Regions from separate parts of the Selenomonas sp. oral taxon 137 str. F0430 genome, predicted to be linked through region 4. Evidence: riboswitches for the same ligand, from Rfam matches in the RefSeq annotation. Region 4 holds a riboswitch; each other region holds the start of a gene.
The links. Region 4 has a riboswitch for molybdenum cofactor ahead of modA (molybdate ABC transporter substrate-binding protein). Riboswitches for the same ligand answer to the same signal wherever they lie in the genome.

Region 1 (3,188 bases), on a different contig from region 4:
AAGTCGGCGACGACGGGGCGTGAGGCGGTTTATGTATTCCGTCAAATTCATTTCCAAGGGCTTGAGAACGCAACGCCGTGGGTGATCTACTCCATCACGGATGAGAACGTATTTGTTGGTGAAGCGCGCAACATGGTGATCTTTTCTGTTGTGTTGGCGATTATCTGCGCGGCCGCCCTTGTTGTTGTGTTGGCACTCTTTGTTAAAAAGCGTCTCATCACGCCGATCAGCGACGTATGTGAGGTACTGACGCGGTTTGCGGATCTTGATCTCGATAAGGACAAGGGAGCGAAGGTGCGTATACATGCTTCTCGCAGCGATGAGATCGGCATGATGGTAACGGCGCTCTCACGTATGGCAAACAGTTTGCGAGAGATCATTGGAAAGATCAACGGTGCGTCTCAGTCCGTCGCCGCGACGAGCGAAGAGCTGACTGCGACTGCGCAGAACACCTCGCATTCGGCGGAGGAAGTGCGCAAAGGCATTCACGGCATCGCCGAGAGTGCGCGCGTACAGGTCAAGGATACGCAGGATGCCGTGGATCACACCAACGAGATTTTGCAGCTCCTCGAAGCCAACGACAAGGTCATGGAGGAGATGAACGAGGCGACCGCGAACATCGCGAAGCGCCAGACCGAGGGCGCGGAGATCTTGACCGATCTCCTCAAGAAGTCTGCCGAGACTTCCGATGCGACGCAGGAAGTCTCGCGCGTCGTCGAGGAGACGAATCAGAGCGCGGAGCGCATCGAAGAGGCGAGCGCGATGATCCAGTCCATCTCCGAGCAGACGAACCTCCTCGCGCTCAACGCGGCCATCGAGGCTGCGCGCGCGGGTGAAGCGGGACGCGGGTTTGCCGTCGTCGCCGAGGAGATCCGCAAACTCGCCGAACAGTCGCGCGGCTTTACAGATGAGATCAGCGGCATCATCGGTGAGCTCAAGACCAAAGCGCAGCAGGCGGTCGATACCATGGAAGTCTCGAAGAAACTGGTTGAAGAGAGCAACGTCAACCTTGGACGCACACAGCGGCGCTTTGACATGATCGCAGAGGCAGTCGCAGGAGCGAACAGCGTCGTCACGAAGCTGAACGAGTCCTCCAAGCGCCTCAATGAGAAGAACCAAGCGATCGCCGCAGTCTCCGCGAAACTTATGGACATGGCGCACGAGAACGATGTCACGACTGACGAAGCTGAGGCATCCGTCGATACGCAGACGCAGGCGCTCGCCGACATCGCCGAGGCAAGCGAAAGCCTCGCACAGATCGCAACCGATCTGCAGAATGAGGTGGGGCGGTTTAACGTCTAAAAGGAAAGCAGCCATTTCATCAATAAAAAGGGCGGCACATCAACGTATATTTGTACCGATGTGCCGTCCTTTTGATGTAGTCGTTCATATATGGGGAAGGTGTGAAAAAAGTCATTGACACTTGTTAATTCTCTTTGATAAAATTAATTATAAATTGTAAAATAAACGAGTTCCGAGCAAAGATACCTACGGGGAGCACCTATGGTATCGCGCCTGAGCAATCTGCTCACAGGGGAACGGCGGAAACGCCGCGCCCTTCCGTACTGAAAAGGAAATCGGCAGCGACCGCTGTGACGGAGCATGAAACCGGCAGGGGAACTGTTTGCTGTGCCGACGGTACGGGAAACGGTTCTTTTTTATTATATGCGGTTCATAGCTGTAAAGAGAAAGGGAGATTGGTATGAAGAAAAAGAGCGCGTATCGGTTGGCTCTTGCCGCAGCGGTTACGGCGGGACTGGGCTTTGCGTTCCTGCCTCAGGCGCAGGCGGCGCCGACGGTCGAGCCGTATGAGACGAGCGACGTTGTCGTTGAGGCGGACGGCGTGGATAAGTACCTCGTCACGACGAATACCATCACGGCGGAGGAGATCAAGGATCGCGGCTACCGCGACCTCTCGGAGATCCTTTCACAGGTGCCGGGGCTTTACATGGCACCTGCCGACAAGAACAGCAAGATGGTGCGCATCCGCGGCGCGGAGGTCGGTCAGACAAAAGTTTTTATTGACGGAGTACCCGCATTCCCGCTGAACGGTATTGCCTCGAATGCGGCAGCTGATCTTTCTACAATTCCCGCAGACAGGATTGCGAAGGTTGAGATCGTTAAGGGTCCCGGACCCGTACGCTACGGGACGGATTATAAGGGCGGCGTGATCCTCGTCACAACGAAGGACGGCGAAGGCGCAGGAAGATTGCATTTGCATATTGGCGGAGGTTCTCATCATGCTTATGATATGCGTATCGGCTACAGCGGCAGCGATAGGAACGTCAGCTACGCCGTGAATGTCTCGCGCCGCCATACGAATGGCTATCAGCCGAATGAAGAGAATACGAAAACCTATTTCGACGGAAAGATCAAGGTCAAGACGGCGGAAAAATCTACGCTGACACTCAGCGGCTACTATTCCAATATGGATGCCGAGATTGCCAATAATATTGATCCGGTGACAGGAGCGGTGCTCAATAACGGAACAAACTGGTCTGTTGCAGCAGGGAACGGCATCACGAGGCCGATGAAACAGAATAACAAAACACGGGATTGGCATTATGACGGCTTTAAGCAGTCGAATATTGCCCTTCAGTTCGAGAGCCGCCCGAGTGATAAGTGGCAGTATGATGTGCAGTATTATCATTTGGTTGATGATAATAATTTATGGGTGCGGAACCTGTTGACCAGAGAAGGCGGGAGTCTCACACACTTTACCGCAGGCGCACCTCAGTGGTATCGCAGCGGGTGGTTTTCGAAGGGAAACGGTATTGAGACCAATGCCTCCGCGGCACTTGGAGCAAAACATCAGCTCGGCTTTGGTGCGAAATATATAAAGATTGACTGGCATACGGACGAGAATAATACCGGTTACAGCGAGCGTGGTGCGGATAAGAGGCAAGCGTTCTATGTGGAGGATGCATGGAGTTTTGACGCACGTACCCGCATGACGCTGGGGCTCCGTTATGAGAGCGTAGCGCAGGATCACGCGAGTTCAAGTGAAACAAAACAAGAAAGTAAAGAACACGCAACTGACCCTGTGCTTAATATTACACACGATCTGACGAAGGATGATACTGTTCGATTTTCAGCCGGGCGTACGCATTTCTTTGTTCAGGCAAAGAGTGCAGCGACGAATATCCGTCAAGGCATTCCTATACCGAAACCGGAACGCAACCGAAACT
Region 2 (3,188 bases), on a different contig from region 4:
TCAGCGAGGCACTCGCGGCGCTCGAGCGGCATATCGGCGTGCGCCGTGCATCGCTCGATGAACTCAGCGGCATCGTGCAGAAGAACTACCCGGGAGCGTCTGGCCTTGGCGGCACAGCGCCCGTCACGACCCCGACCGGATGGCCGACGGACGGCTTCATCAGCTCGCCCTACGGTCTGCGTTTTGGCGGAGCGGAGTTCCATCAGGGCATCGATATTGCCGCCGACACCGGCACACCCATCACGGCGACTGCCGACGGCGTCGTCACTGCCGCCGGGTGGAGCGGGAGCGGCTACGGCAACATGGTTGATATCGATCATGGAAATGGTGTCATGACCCGCTACGGGCACGCCTCGGCGGTTGCCGTTACGGCGGGCGAACAGGTGCGCCGCGGTCAGATCATCGCCTATGTCGGCTCGACAGGGCATTCCACCGGGCCGCACCTGCACTATGAGGTGCGCCTGAACGGACAGCCCGTGAACCCGGCACCGTACCTTTGATAGAGGGATAGAGAGAAAGGAATCTTGTCATGCAAACAAAATCGTTCGCATATCTTCTCGCTGCAGGGATTTTACTCCTCCCCGTTTGCGGTATCGCAGCGGAGAAATCGGAGAGCCACACGGTGAACACAGCGGAGGAAACATCTGCAGACGAGGCGAAGAACGACGCTCCCGCAAGCGAGGATAAGAAGCTCGCCGAGGAGATGGACGAACTCGGCGGCGAAGTTGAGGAACCGCAGGATACCCGCGTCAAACAGGATGGCAAGGAAAGCGGCCAAGACAGCACAGAGGAAAAAAGCACTGTATCATCCGATGAGCATGGTGCGCGCGCCGATGCCGCACACGAAACGGATGCCCCGCCCACGAAAGACGACCGCCCGGTGGGGTATGCGTATGTCGGCGATAAGGACGCATGGCAGAGCGCCATGGCCGCAGACAGGACGGCGGATACGGAAGATGAGGATGAGATCAATGCCGCCGTGGACGAGGTGACCGCGGAGATCGAAAAGCTGATCGATAAGATCTACGAAGTAAATCCCCATCTCAAAGCGCCCACACTTGCAGAGGGGCACTGGGTCTTCGTTGAGGGCGACGAGCGGCGCGGGTGGTTCGTTGACCGCGGCAAAATGCACCGGAATAAAGACGGCACTATTTCCTACTGGCAGCTCATCCTCTACAACGAGTTCGGGCGTGCGCAGTTCGCGGACGCCATGCACGACGAGGACTACAAAGAGCTGCGCTACACACTCCAGCGGCGGGTCATGGATCTCAAGAAAAATACGGTCAGCACCTACGCGGTGATTGCCGTCGGCGCGGACGAAAAGGTACTCGCCGACAGCGCACGCGACGGTGAGCCGGCAGAGATCCGCCCGGACACCATGGCGGAGAAGGAGCGCGATACGGTGAAAAAACTCGCGCACAGGCTGAAATTCAAACAATAAATAAAATTTTACCGTAGTATTCGCGTAGATTATTGACAGCGGGCGTGAATCCTGATAGTATGAAGCTATCATTAAATAACTATGGGGCAGATAGAGAATTACTATCGTCCCGCGTTTCCGAGCAAAAATATCTAAGGGCTTCGCCTATGATATTGCGCCTGCGCCGGGGGACTTCCGCCCCGCGCGCACCGGGTACGCGCAGAAATGCGCGCGCCTTCCCGTATCGAAAAGGAAACGACGAATAACCGCTGCCGCAAGACCTGCTTGCGATCTTACCGTGCGGAATGAGCAGCCGCGCAGGATGCAGAGGGATTGTTTGTCGTGCATTTGGCACGGGAGGCGGTCCCCTTTTTATATATAAAGTTGGGATTGGCGCAGATAAAAATGATTGGAGGAAGAGGGCGAATTATATATCTTTTTCGCCCCGTCGGGTGTATAATAATAAAAAATCTTCATAGGAAGAATTTATTATCCGTGCCGAAAGGCAATCGCCTGTGTATTATTGTTAGGAGGCAGGAGCGTGGACAAGAGGGAGAGTCTATGGGAGGCATACCTGGCGAAGGGTATGAGCCGGCGCAGCTTTTTGAAAGCCTGCGTCACGCTGACGTCGCTCATGGGATTGAGCACGGACAACCTCACGAAGGTCGTTGAGGCGGCGGAGGTCAAACCGCTGCCGGTCGTCATTTGGCTGCACGGCCACGAGTGTACGGGCTGTGACGAGTCGTTCATCCGCTCGGGGGCGCCGCTCGCCTCCGACCTCATACTGAACTGCATTGCGCTCGAGTACAGCCATGTGCTGAGCGCGGGCTGCGGCGCGCCGTTCGAGGAGCACCTCGAAAAGACAATGGAGAAGTATCACGGCGAATACATTCTCGCCGTCGAGGGCGGCGTTGCGGTCGGTACACATGCATACACCTGCATGTCGGGCGGGCATTCCTTCGAGCACACGCTCAAACGCGTCGCCGCGGGCGCAAAGGCGGTTGTCGCCTACGGCACCTGCGCCACCTCGGGCGGTATTCAGGCGGCGGCGCCGAATCCCACGGAGTCGCGCGGCATCCGCTCGCTCATCGGAGCGAAACCCTACATCGCCGTCCCCGGCTGCCCGCCGATCCCGGAGGTCATGACGGGCGTTCTCATGCACGTCGCCCTCTTCGGCACGCTGCCGCCGCTCGATGCGGAGGGACGGCCGAAACAGTTCTACGGCAACCGTATTCACGACACCTGCTACCGCCGCCCGTTCTTCGACGCGGGCATGTTCGCCGAGCGCTTTGACGACGAGGGCGCAAAGGCGGGCTGGTGTCTCTATCACCTCGGCTGCAGGGGCCCCGAGACCTATAACTCCTGCGGCAATCTCCGCTGGTACCAGGGCATGTCGTATCCGATCCAGTCGGGTGCGCCGTGCATCGGGTGCAGCAATGCGAACTTCTGGGATCAGGCGCCGTTCTCGCGCCGTCTCCCGGAGTATAACGGCATCGACGTCGACATGGTCGGCGCAGGTCTTGCCGTGGCGACTGCGGTCGGCGTTGCGGCGCACGCGGGCGCAAGTCTCGTGCAGAAACGTATGCATGAGAAAGAACTCGCCGCGCATGAGAAAGAGGTGCACGAATGAAACACGTTGTTGTAGACCCCATCACCCGCATTGAGGGACATCTGCGCGTCGAGATTCAGGTCGACGAGGCAACGGGGAAAGTACAGGATGCGATCTCTTCCGGCACGGCATGGCGCGGGCTCGAGCTCGTCATGCACG
Region 3 (3,188 bases), on a different contig from region 4:
AGCGCACGCTCGCGAGCGAGCCCATGAGCCAGTAGACGATCTGCGGGAGTTTTTCCTGCGGGTCGGCGGTGAATTTCAGCAGCGCGACGAGCGAGGAGAAAAAAGCGCTGACAAGCATCCCCGAGAGGATCATGGTCACGGGCGCGCTCCTCTTGCGCCCTGCGAGGAGGAAGGTCAGCCCGACCGAGACGATGCCGAACGCGAGCGCAGAGATCTGCACCGCCGCCGCGCTCGTCGTGAGCACGATGGCAAGCGCCGCGCCGAAGCCCGCACCGTTGCTGACGCCGAGGGTGTAGGGACTGGCGAGCGGGTTGCCAAAGAGCGCCTGAAAGACGCCGCCCGCGACCGCCAGCCCGCAGCCCGCGAGCACGGCGGCGACGACGCGCGGCAGGCGCACGTCGTAGATCATCGAGACCTCCATGGGCGTGATATCCGCGGGAAGCGTCCCTGTCACGTCTGCAGTGAGGATGTGAAAGACGTGCTCCACGGGGATATAGTACGCTCCGAGTGTCAGTGAAAATAGGATACACGCCAAAGGGAGCAGGACGCACAGTGCGCCCCGCCCCCCATGGGTGAACAATTTTGTTCCCGTCATTTTGCCTTGATTCCCGCATCTACCGTGCCCGTGAACGGCACGCCGTAGAACGTCTCGTAGAACGCCTTTGCGCGCTCTAGCACAACGTCCGCGCTCACCTTGCTCGGGTAGAACATATGCGCGAGCCACAGCTCGCCGAGTGCAACGGAATCCGCGTCCGGGTTGCCCCACGGCTTTGCCCAGTACGGCGCGTTGATGACGTTCCCGTTCTGCACAGCGCGCAGCTGTGCATAGGCGGGGTCGGTCGTGAGTTCCTTGTAGACCTCGGGATAGCGATCCTGCGAGATGATGACGTCGGGGTTCCACTTTGCCAGCGACTCGACGTTGTACTCGCCGTTGCCCTGGATGTCCTTTGCCGCCGGGTTCACCGCACCCGCGCGCAGGAGCATACAGCCGACGTATTTATCGTTGCCGTAGACCATGTGCTTGCTCGACACGGGGATCGCGGTCACGCGCTCCGCATCGGGAATGTCGCCGACCGCTTTCTCGACGATCGCGCGGCTCTCCTCGGCGAACGCCCAGAGCTCCTTTGCCTTCGCATCGCGTCCCGTGAGATGTCCGAGAATCTCGATCGCGTTATGCAGCCCGTCCGTATACGCCTTGTCCGCGTTGGAAAGGCGCGGGTTCTGCGCCTCCGCCTGTTTGCCCTCGCCGCGGAGCGAAATGACCGCTACGGGGATGCCCATCTCGCGCAGCTTTGCCGCGGATGCCTGATCCGACTGCGAGGCGACGATCACGATGTCGGGCTTGAGCGCGGCGATCTCCTCGATGTTGGGCTGCGAGAGCGTGCCGGGTGTTTTCATCTCCTTGATCGCGGGCCAGATGTCCGCGATGTAGTCGCCGAGATCGCGCTGCCACGTCGACTCGACACCGACAATCTTGTCCTGTCCGCCGAGTTGGCAGATGATGTCGAGCGAATGATGCTGGAGGACGACCATGCGCTCGACGGGCGCCTTGACCTCGACCGCGTTGCCCGCCTGATCCGTAAACTTGTACGTCTCCTGTGCAGAGGTCTGCTCCGCCGCCTGTTTTGCCGTCTGCCCGCAGCCCGCGAGCAGGGCCGCCGCAGTGACCGCGCACGCGAGCAGCGCCGAGATGCGCCGCATGAACTCTGTTCCTGCCTTCATTGAATTCCCCTTTCTCGGCACGTGCCGAAATCCCATCGCCCGGGCATCAAAAAATGCCCGCCGGAAATCCGGGGGCATCGACTGCACGCGAAAAAGCGCACCATGCTCCTGCCGGTTTTCCTTTACAATGCAGACGACGAGCGTCTGCGGAAGGGACGCCCGTTTCCAATCCGTCCCCCGTGACCGAGTTCGTCCCGGTCAGGCCGCCGCGCCATAGCAAAGCCGTAGGCGCCGGCAGCTCGAAAAACACCTCGTTATGGAGTTTTCATTAGTATAGCATGAGGGTGTCCACAATACAAGTATCTGCACCGCCTTTTTCCCATCCGATAAAAATCTGAAAAAAGTTGCGCAAAGCCTCTCGCATTCGTCCGAAAACATTGACAAAAGTTCTCGTCTGTGCTACGTTTGTTTCTAACCTTGCCCAAAGGAGGGCTGTATATGATTGAACTCAAAAATATCATTAAAACATACGCGGACGACGTCCACGCCCTGCGCGGCATCAATCTGCGCATCGAGCGCGGCACGATCTACGGCATCGTCGGACTCTCGGGCGCAGGCAAATCCACGCTCATCCGATGCATCAATCTGCTCGAGCGCCCAACAAGCGGTGAGGTGATCATTGACGGACACGATCTGACTGCGATGAGCGAGAGCGAACTGCGCGAAGAGCGCCGCCACATCGGCATGATCTTTCAGCATTTTAACCTGCTGTCCTCGGCGACTGTCTACGACAACGTCGCCTTTCCTCTGCGGCTCGCGGGACGCTCCGCCGAGGAGATCCGCCCAAAGGTCACGGAGCTCCTCGCGCTCGTCGGTCTCGCGGACAAGGCGGACGCGTATCCGAGCCATCTCTCGGGCGGGCAGAAACAGCGCGTTGGCATCGCGCGCGCGCTCGCGGGCGATCCAAAGGTGCTGCTGTGTGACGAGGCAACCTCCGCGCTCGACCCACAGACGACGAAGTCCATCCTCGCGCTCATCCGCGACATCAACCGCCGGCTCGGTCTGACGGTCGTCGTCATCACGCACGAGATGCAGGTCATCAAGGACATCTGCGACCGCGTCGCCGTGCTCGACGGCGGTGTCATCGCAGAGGAGGGCGACGTTGTAGATGTCTTTACCGAGCCCCGGCAAGCGATTACGAAGGAATTTATCAGCGTTCTGCTCTCGAACGACCTGCCGACGGCGTTCCGCGGCAACCCGATCGAGGCGTCGCCGACGCCGGGCAGCTACATGCTCCTGCGGCTCACCTTCCTCGGCGAGAACGCGGATGATCCCGTACTCGCCGACATGATCCGCCTGTTCCCCGATATCGAGGTCACGATGCTCTTCGGCACGCTCGACCAGATGAAGGATCAGCCCTTTGGGCGCATGATCATCGGTCTGCGCGGCGAAACCGCGGAGATCGACGCGGCGATCTCGTATCTGTCCGCACAGCATTTGAAACAGGAGGTGATCGGCTATGTCCG
Region 4 (3,188 bases):
TTTCTCGATGTTTACAATCAGCTCCATCAGCGCACCTCACTCTTGAGATAGAGGTTCATGGCGCCGATAAAGACGAGTGAAAAGAGCGAGATGACGATCGCCCAGCGAAACGCGAGGTCGTAGTCGTTTGCCTGCACCGCCGCGTAGATCGCGGTCGACATCGTCTGCGTGTGCCGCGGAATGTTGCCGGCGAACATGATGGTCGCGCCGAACTCGCCGAGCGCACGGGCAAACGAGAGGACGAGCCCCGCGAGGATGCCGTGGCGCGCGTTCGGCAGGACGATGCGCCAAAAGATGCGCCAATTGCTGACGCTGAGCGTCTGTGCCGCGTGGATCATGTTCCGGTCGATCGCCTCGAAGGCGCCGCGCGCCGTGCGGTACATGAGCGGCAGGCTCACGATGACCGCCGCGATGACCGCCGCGCGCCATGTAAAGACGAGCGGCAGGTCAAGCGAGAGGAGGAAACTCCCGATGGTACTGCGCTTTCCGAGAAAGAGCAGGAGGAAGAATCCGACGACGGTCGGCGGCAAGACGAGCGGGAGTGTGATGATCGCGTCGGCGGCGGTGCTCGCAAAGCGGCTGCGAATCTGCAGGACGCCCCATGCGAGCGCGATGCCGACGAAGAATGTGATCACGGTCGCCAGCCCCGAGACCTGGAGCGATATGACGAGCGGTGAGAGTGTTTCGTCCGTCATTATTTCACGGTGAAGCCGTATTTCTTAAAGACTTCCTTCGCTGCATCCGATTGAATGAATGTGAGGAATTCTTTCGCGGCTTCCATATGCGGCGCATCCTTGAGGACGGCTGCGGGGTAGACGATGGGCTTGTGCGTGTCGGCGGGGGCGACGGCGGCGACCTTTACCTTATCGGAGACGGCTGCATCCGTTGCGTAGACGACGCCGCAGTCCGCGTCGCCCGTCTCGACCCATGCGAGCACCTGACGGACGTCGGAGCCGTAGACGGCACGCTCTTTGACCTGATCGAGGATGCCGAGCTTCGTAAAGACCTCTTCGCTGTACTGCCCGACGGGGACGCCCTTCGGCTCGCCGAGCGCGATGTGCTTGACTGCGGGATCGAGCACTGCCTTAAAGTCGGGCAGGTTCAGCTTGCTGTCCTTCGCCGTGATGAGGACGACGTCGTTGATGAGGAGGTCGACACGCGTGCCGTCGGCGAGGAGCTTCTTCTCATCGAGCGCGTTCATCTGCTTTTGTGCGGCGGAGACGAATACGTCGGCGGCGCCGCCGTTTTCGATCGCCTGCTGGAGCGCGCCGCTGCTGCCGAAGTTATAGACGAGCTTCACGTTCGAGTGATCCTTCTCGTACATCGTGGCGAGGTCCTTCATGGCGTCTGTGAGGCTCGCCGCCGCGGAGACCTGCAGCTCGACGTTCTCGGCGGCTTTCTTCGGCGCGTCGGCGGCTTTGTTGCCTCCGCCGCCGCAGCCTGCGGCGAGCAGTGCCGTCGAAGCGACGGCGACGGTCAGCATTTTCTTGATGTTCAGGTTCATTTGGTATACTCCTTTACAAAAATAGGTAGGCATGAGGGTTTCCTCCCATACCCCGTGACGCGCGTGCGTCAGGCAGGAGCTCGTAGCCGTGCCGTAGAGCCGTCCTGCTCGGAGTTCCCCGTGGGGACTGTAGTCAGCGGATGAATGTGCCGCTCTTGCCGCCGGACTTGCGTTCGAGGCGGATGTCCGTGATCTCCATGCGCTTGTCGATCGCCTTGCACATGTCGTAGACGGTCAGCAGCGCGACGCTGACGGCGTGCAGGGCTTCCATCTCGACGCCCGTCTCGCCCGTGACCTTGACGGTCGCGGCGGCGCGGACGATCGGCTGCGGATCGCGCGTGAGCGTGAAGTCGACGGTGCATTTCGAGATCGGCAGCGGGTGGCAGAGCGGGATCGTGTCCGACGTGCGCTTTGCCGCCATGATGCCCGCGATGCGCGCGACGCCGAGGACGTCGCCCTTTGCCGCCGTGCCGCCCTCGATGGCGGCATAGACCGCCTCGCTCACGCGGATGATGCCCGTCGCGAGGGCTTCGCGGTGCGTCGTTTCCTTGCCGCTCACGTCGACCATGACGGCGGCGCCGTGCTCGTCGAAATGCGTTAGATTCGGCATGATGCTCCTCCTTTCCGTTCTAATGTGTTCATCATATCCTAGTGGTGGGAGAAAATCAATGCCTTTTGTCACTTTCATGGAAAAGAAACACTGTGAGAGCCGGCTCAGAGGCAAAATTATTCTAGTTATTTTGCACGGTTGCTGTGAAAAAAGTCATAGAGAAAATTTATTTGATGTGCTATAATCAATAAAAAGAATGTATAAGTGAGAATGAGTTTTAACTAGATATTAATTTGAAACGAGTCGCTCTAGATTCGTTCGAACTGTGTATTATATTGCGGCATTTGTGCGAATAGGGGCGCGCGGATGCCGGCACCGACGGAACGGGGGGAGACTATGCGTGAGGTGCGTGTGCAGGATGCGGTCGGTATGACGCTTTGCCATGACATTACCGAGATTGTGCGCGGCAGGACGAAGGGCGCGCGGTTCCGCAAGGGCGATGTGATCCGGCTGGACGACATTCCCGTGCTCCTGCGGCTGGGCAAGGAGCATCTCTATGTGTGGGAAGAGAACGAGCGGATGCTGCACGAGAACGATGCGGCGGCGATCCTGCGCGATCTTTGTCAAAACGAGCACATGACGGCGAGCGAGCCGAAAGAGGGCAAGATCGAGCTGAAGGCGACGGTCGACGGCGTTTTTGAGCTCGACGAGGAGCGTCTTGACGCGGTGAACGACATCGACGACGTGATGATCGCGACGATCGCGCAGCATTACCCGGTGAAGGCGGGGGCAAAGCTCGCAGGGATGCGCGTCATCCCTCTTGTGATTGAAAAAGGAATTATGGAACAGGTACGCGTTGCGGCGGGCAATGAGCCGCTGCTGCGCCTTTTGCCATACAGAAAAATGAAAGTCGGCGTCGTGACGACAGGCTCCGAGGTGTTCCATGGGCGCATCAAGGATACGTTTACGCCCGTGCTTGACAGTAAGCTGCGCGCGTTCGGGCTGCGTGTGGACGAGCACCGTCTCTCGGACGACGGAACGGAGCACACGCGCGCGGCGATCGCGGAGCTGCTCGACATGGGCATGGACATGGTGCTCTGCACGGGCGGCATGAGCGTCGATCCCGATGACCGC

Region 1: another riboswitch for molybdenum cofactor. It lies ahead of HMPREF9162_RS06385 (TonB-dependent siderophore receptor); the one in region 4 lies ahead of modA (molybdate ABC transporter substrate-binding protein).
Region 2: another riboswitch for molybdenum cofactor. It lies ahead of HMPREF9162_RS11615 (hydrogenase small subunit); the one in region 4 lies ahead of modA (molybdate ABC transporter substrate-binding protein).
Region 3: another riboswitch for molybdenum cofactor. It lies ahead of HMPREF9162_RS02580 (ABC transporter substrate-binding protein); the one in region 4 lies ahead of modA (molybdate ABC transporter substrate-binding protein).

Annotation. Positions count from the first base shown of each region.
Region 1 is NZ_AENV01000008.1:234,320-237,507, reverse strand. It holds gene HMPREF9162_RS06390 (methyl-accepting chemotaxis protein) at 1-1,302, shown strand, start outside; molybdenum cofactor riboswitch at 1,461-1,592, shown strand; gene HMPREF9162_RS06385 (TonB-dependent siderophore receptor) at 1,703-3,188, shown strand, end outside.
Region 2 is NZ_AENV01000015.1:288,276-291,463, reverse strand. It holds gene HMPREF9162_RS11625 (M23 family metallopeptidase) at 1-500, shown strand, start outside; gene HMPREF9162_RS11620 (hypothetical protein) at 530-1,441, shown strand; molybdenum cofactor riboswitch at 1,545-1,687, shown strand; gene HMPREF9162_RS11615 (hydrogenase small subunit) at 1,962-3,050, shown strand; gene HMPREF9162_RS11610 (nickel-dependent hydrogenase large subunit) at 3,047-3,188, shown strand, end outside.
Region 3 is NZ_AENV01000005.1:269,705-272,892, reverse strand. It holds gene HMPREF9162_RS02585 (iron ABC transporter permease) at 1-595, opposite strand, end outside; gene HMPREF9162_RS02580 (ABC transporter substrate-binding protein) at 592-1,722, opposite strand; molybdenum cofactor riboswitch at 1,824-1,979, opposite strand; gene HMPREF9162_RS02575 (methionine ABC transporter ATP-binding protein) at 2,161-3,188, shown strand, end outside; gene HMPREF9162_RS02570 (methionine ABC transporter permease) at 3,182-3,188, shown strand, end outside.
Region 4 is NZ_AENV01000014.1:68,632-71,819, forward strand. It holds gene HMPREF9162_RS09770 (sulfate/molybdate ABC transporter ATP-binding protein) at 1-27, opposite strand, end outside; gene modB (molybdate ABC transporter permease subunit) at 27-695, opposite strand; gene modA (molybdate ABC transporter substrate-binding protein) at 695-1,504, opposite strand; molybdenum cofactor riboswitch at 1,501-1,626, opposite strand; gene moaC (cyclic pyranopterin monophosphate synthase MoaC) at 1,638-2,114, opposite strand; gene HMPREF9162_RS09790 (molybdopterin-binding protein) at 2,451-3,188, shown strand, end outside.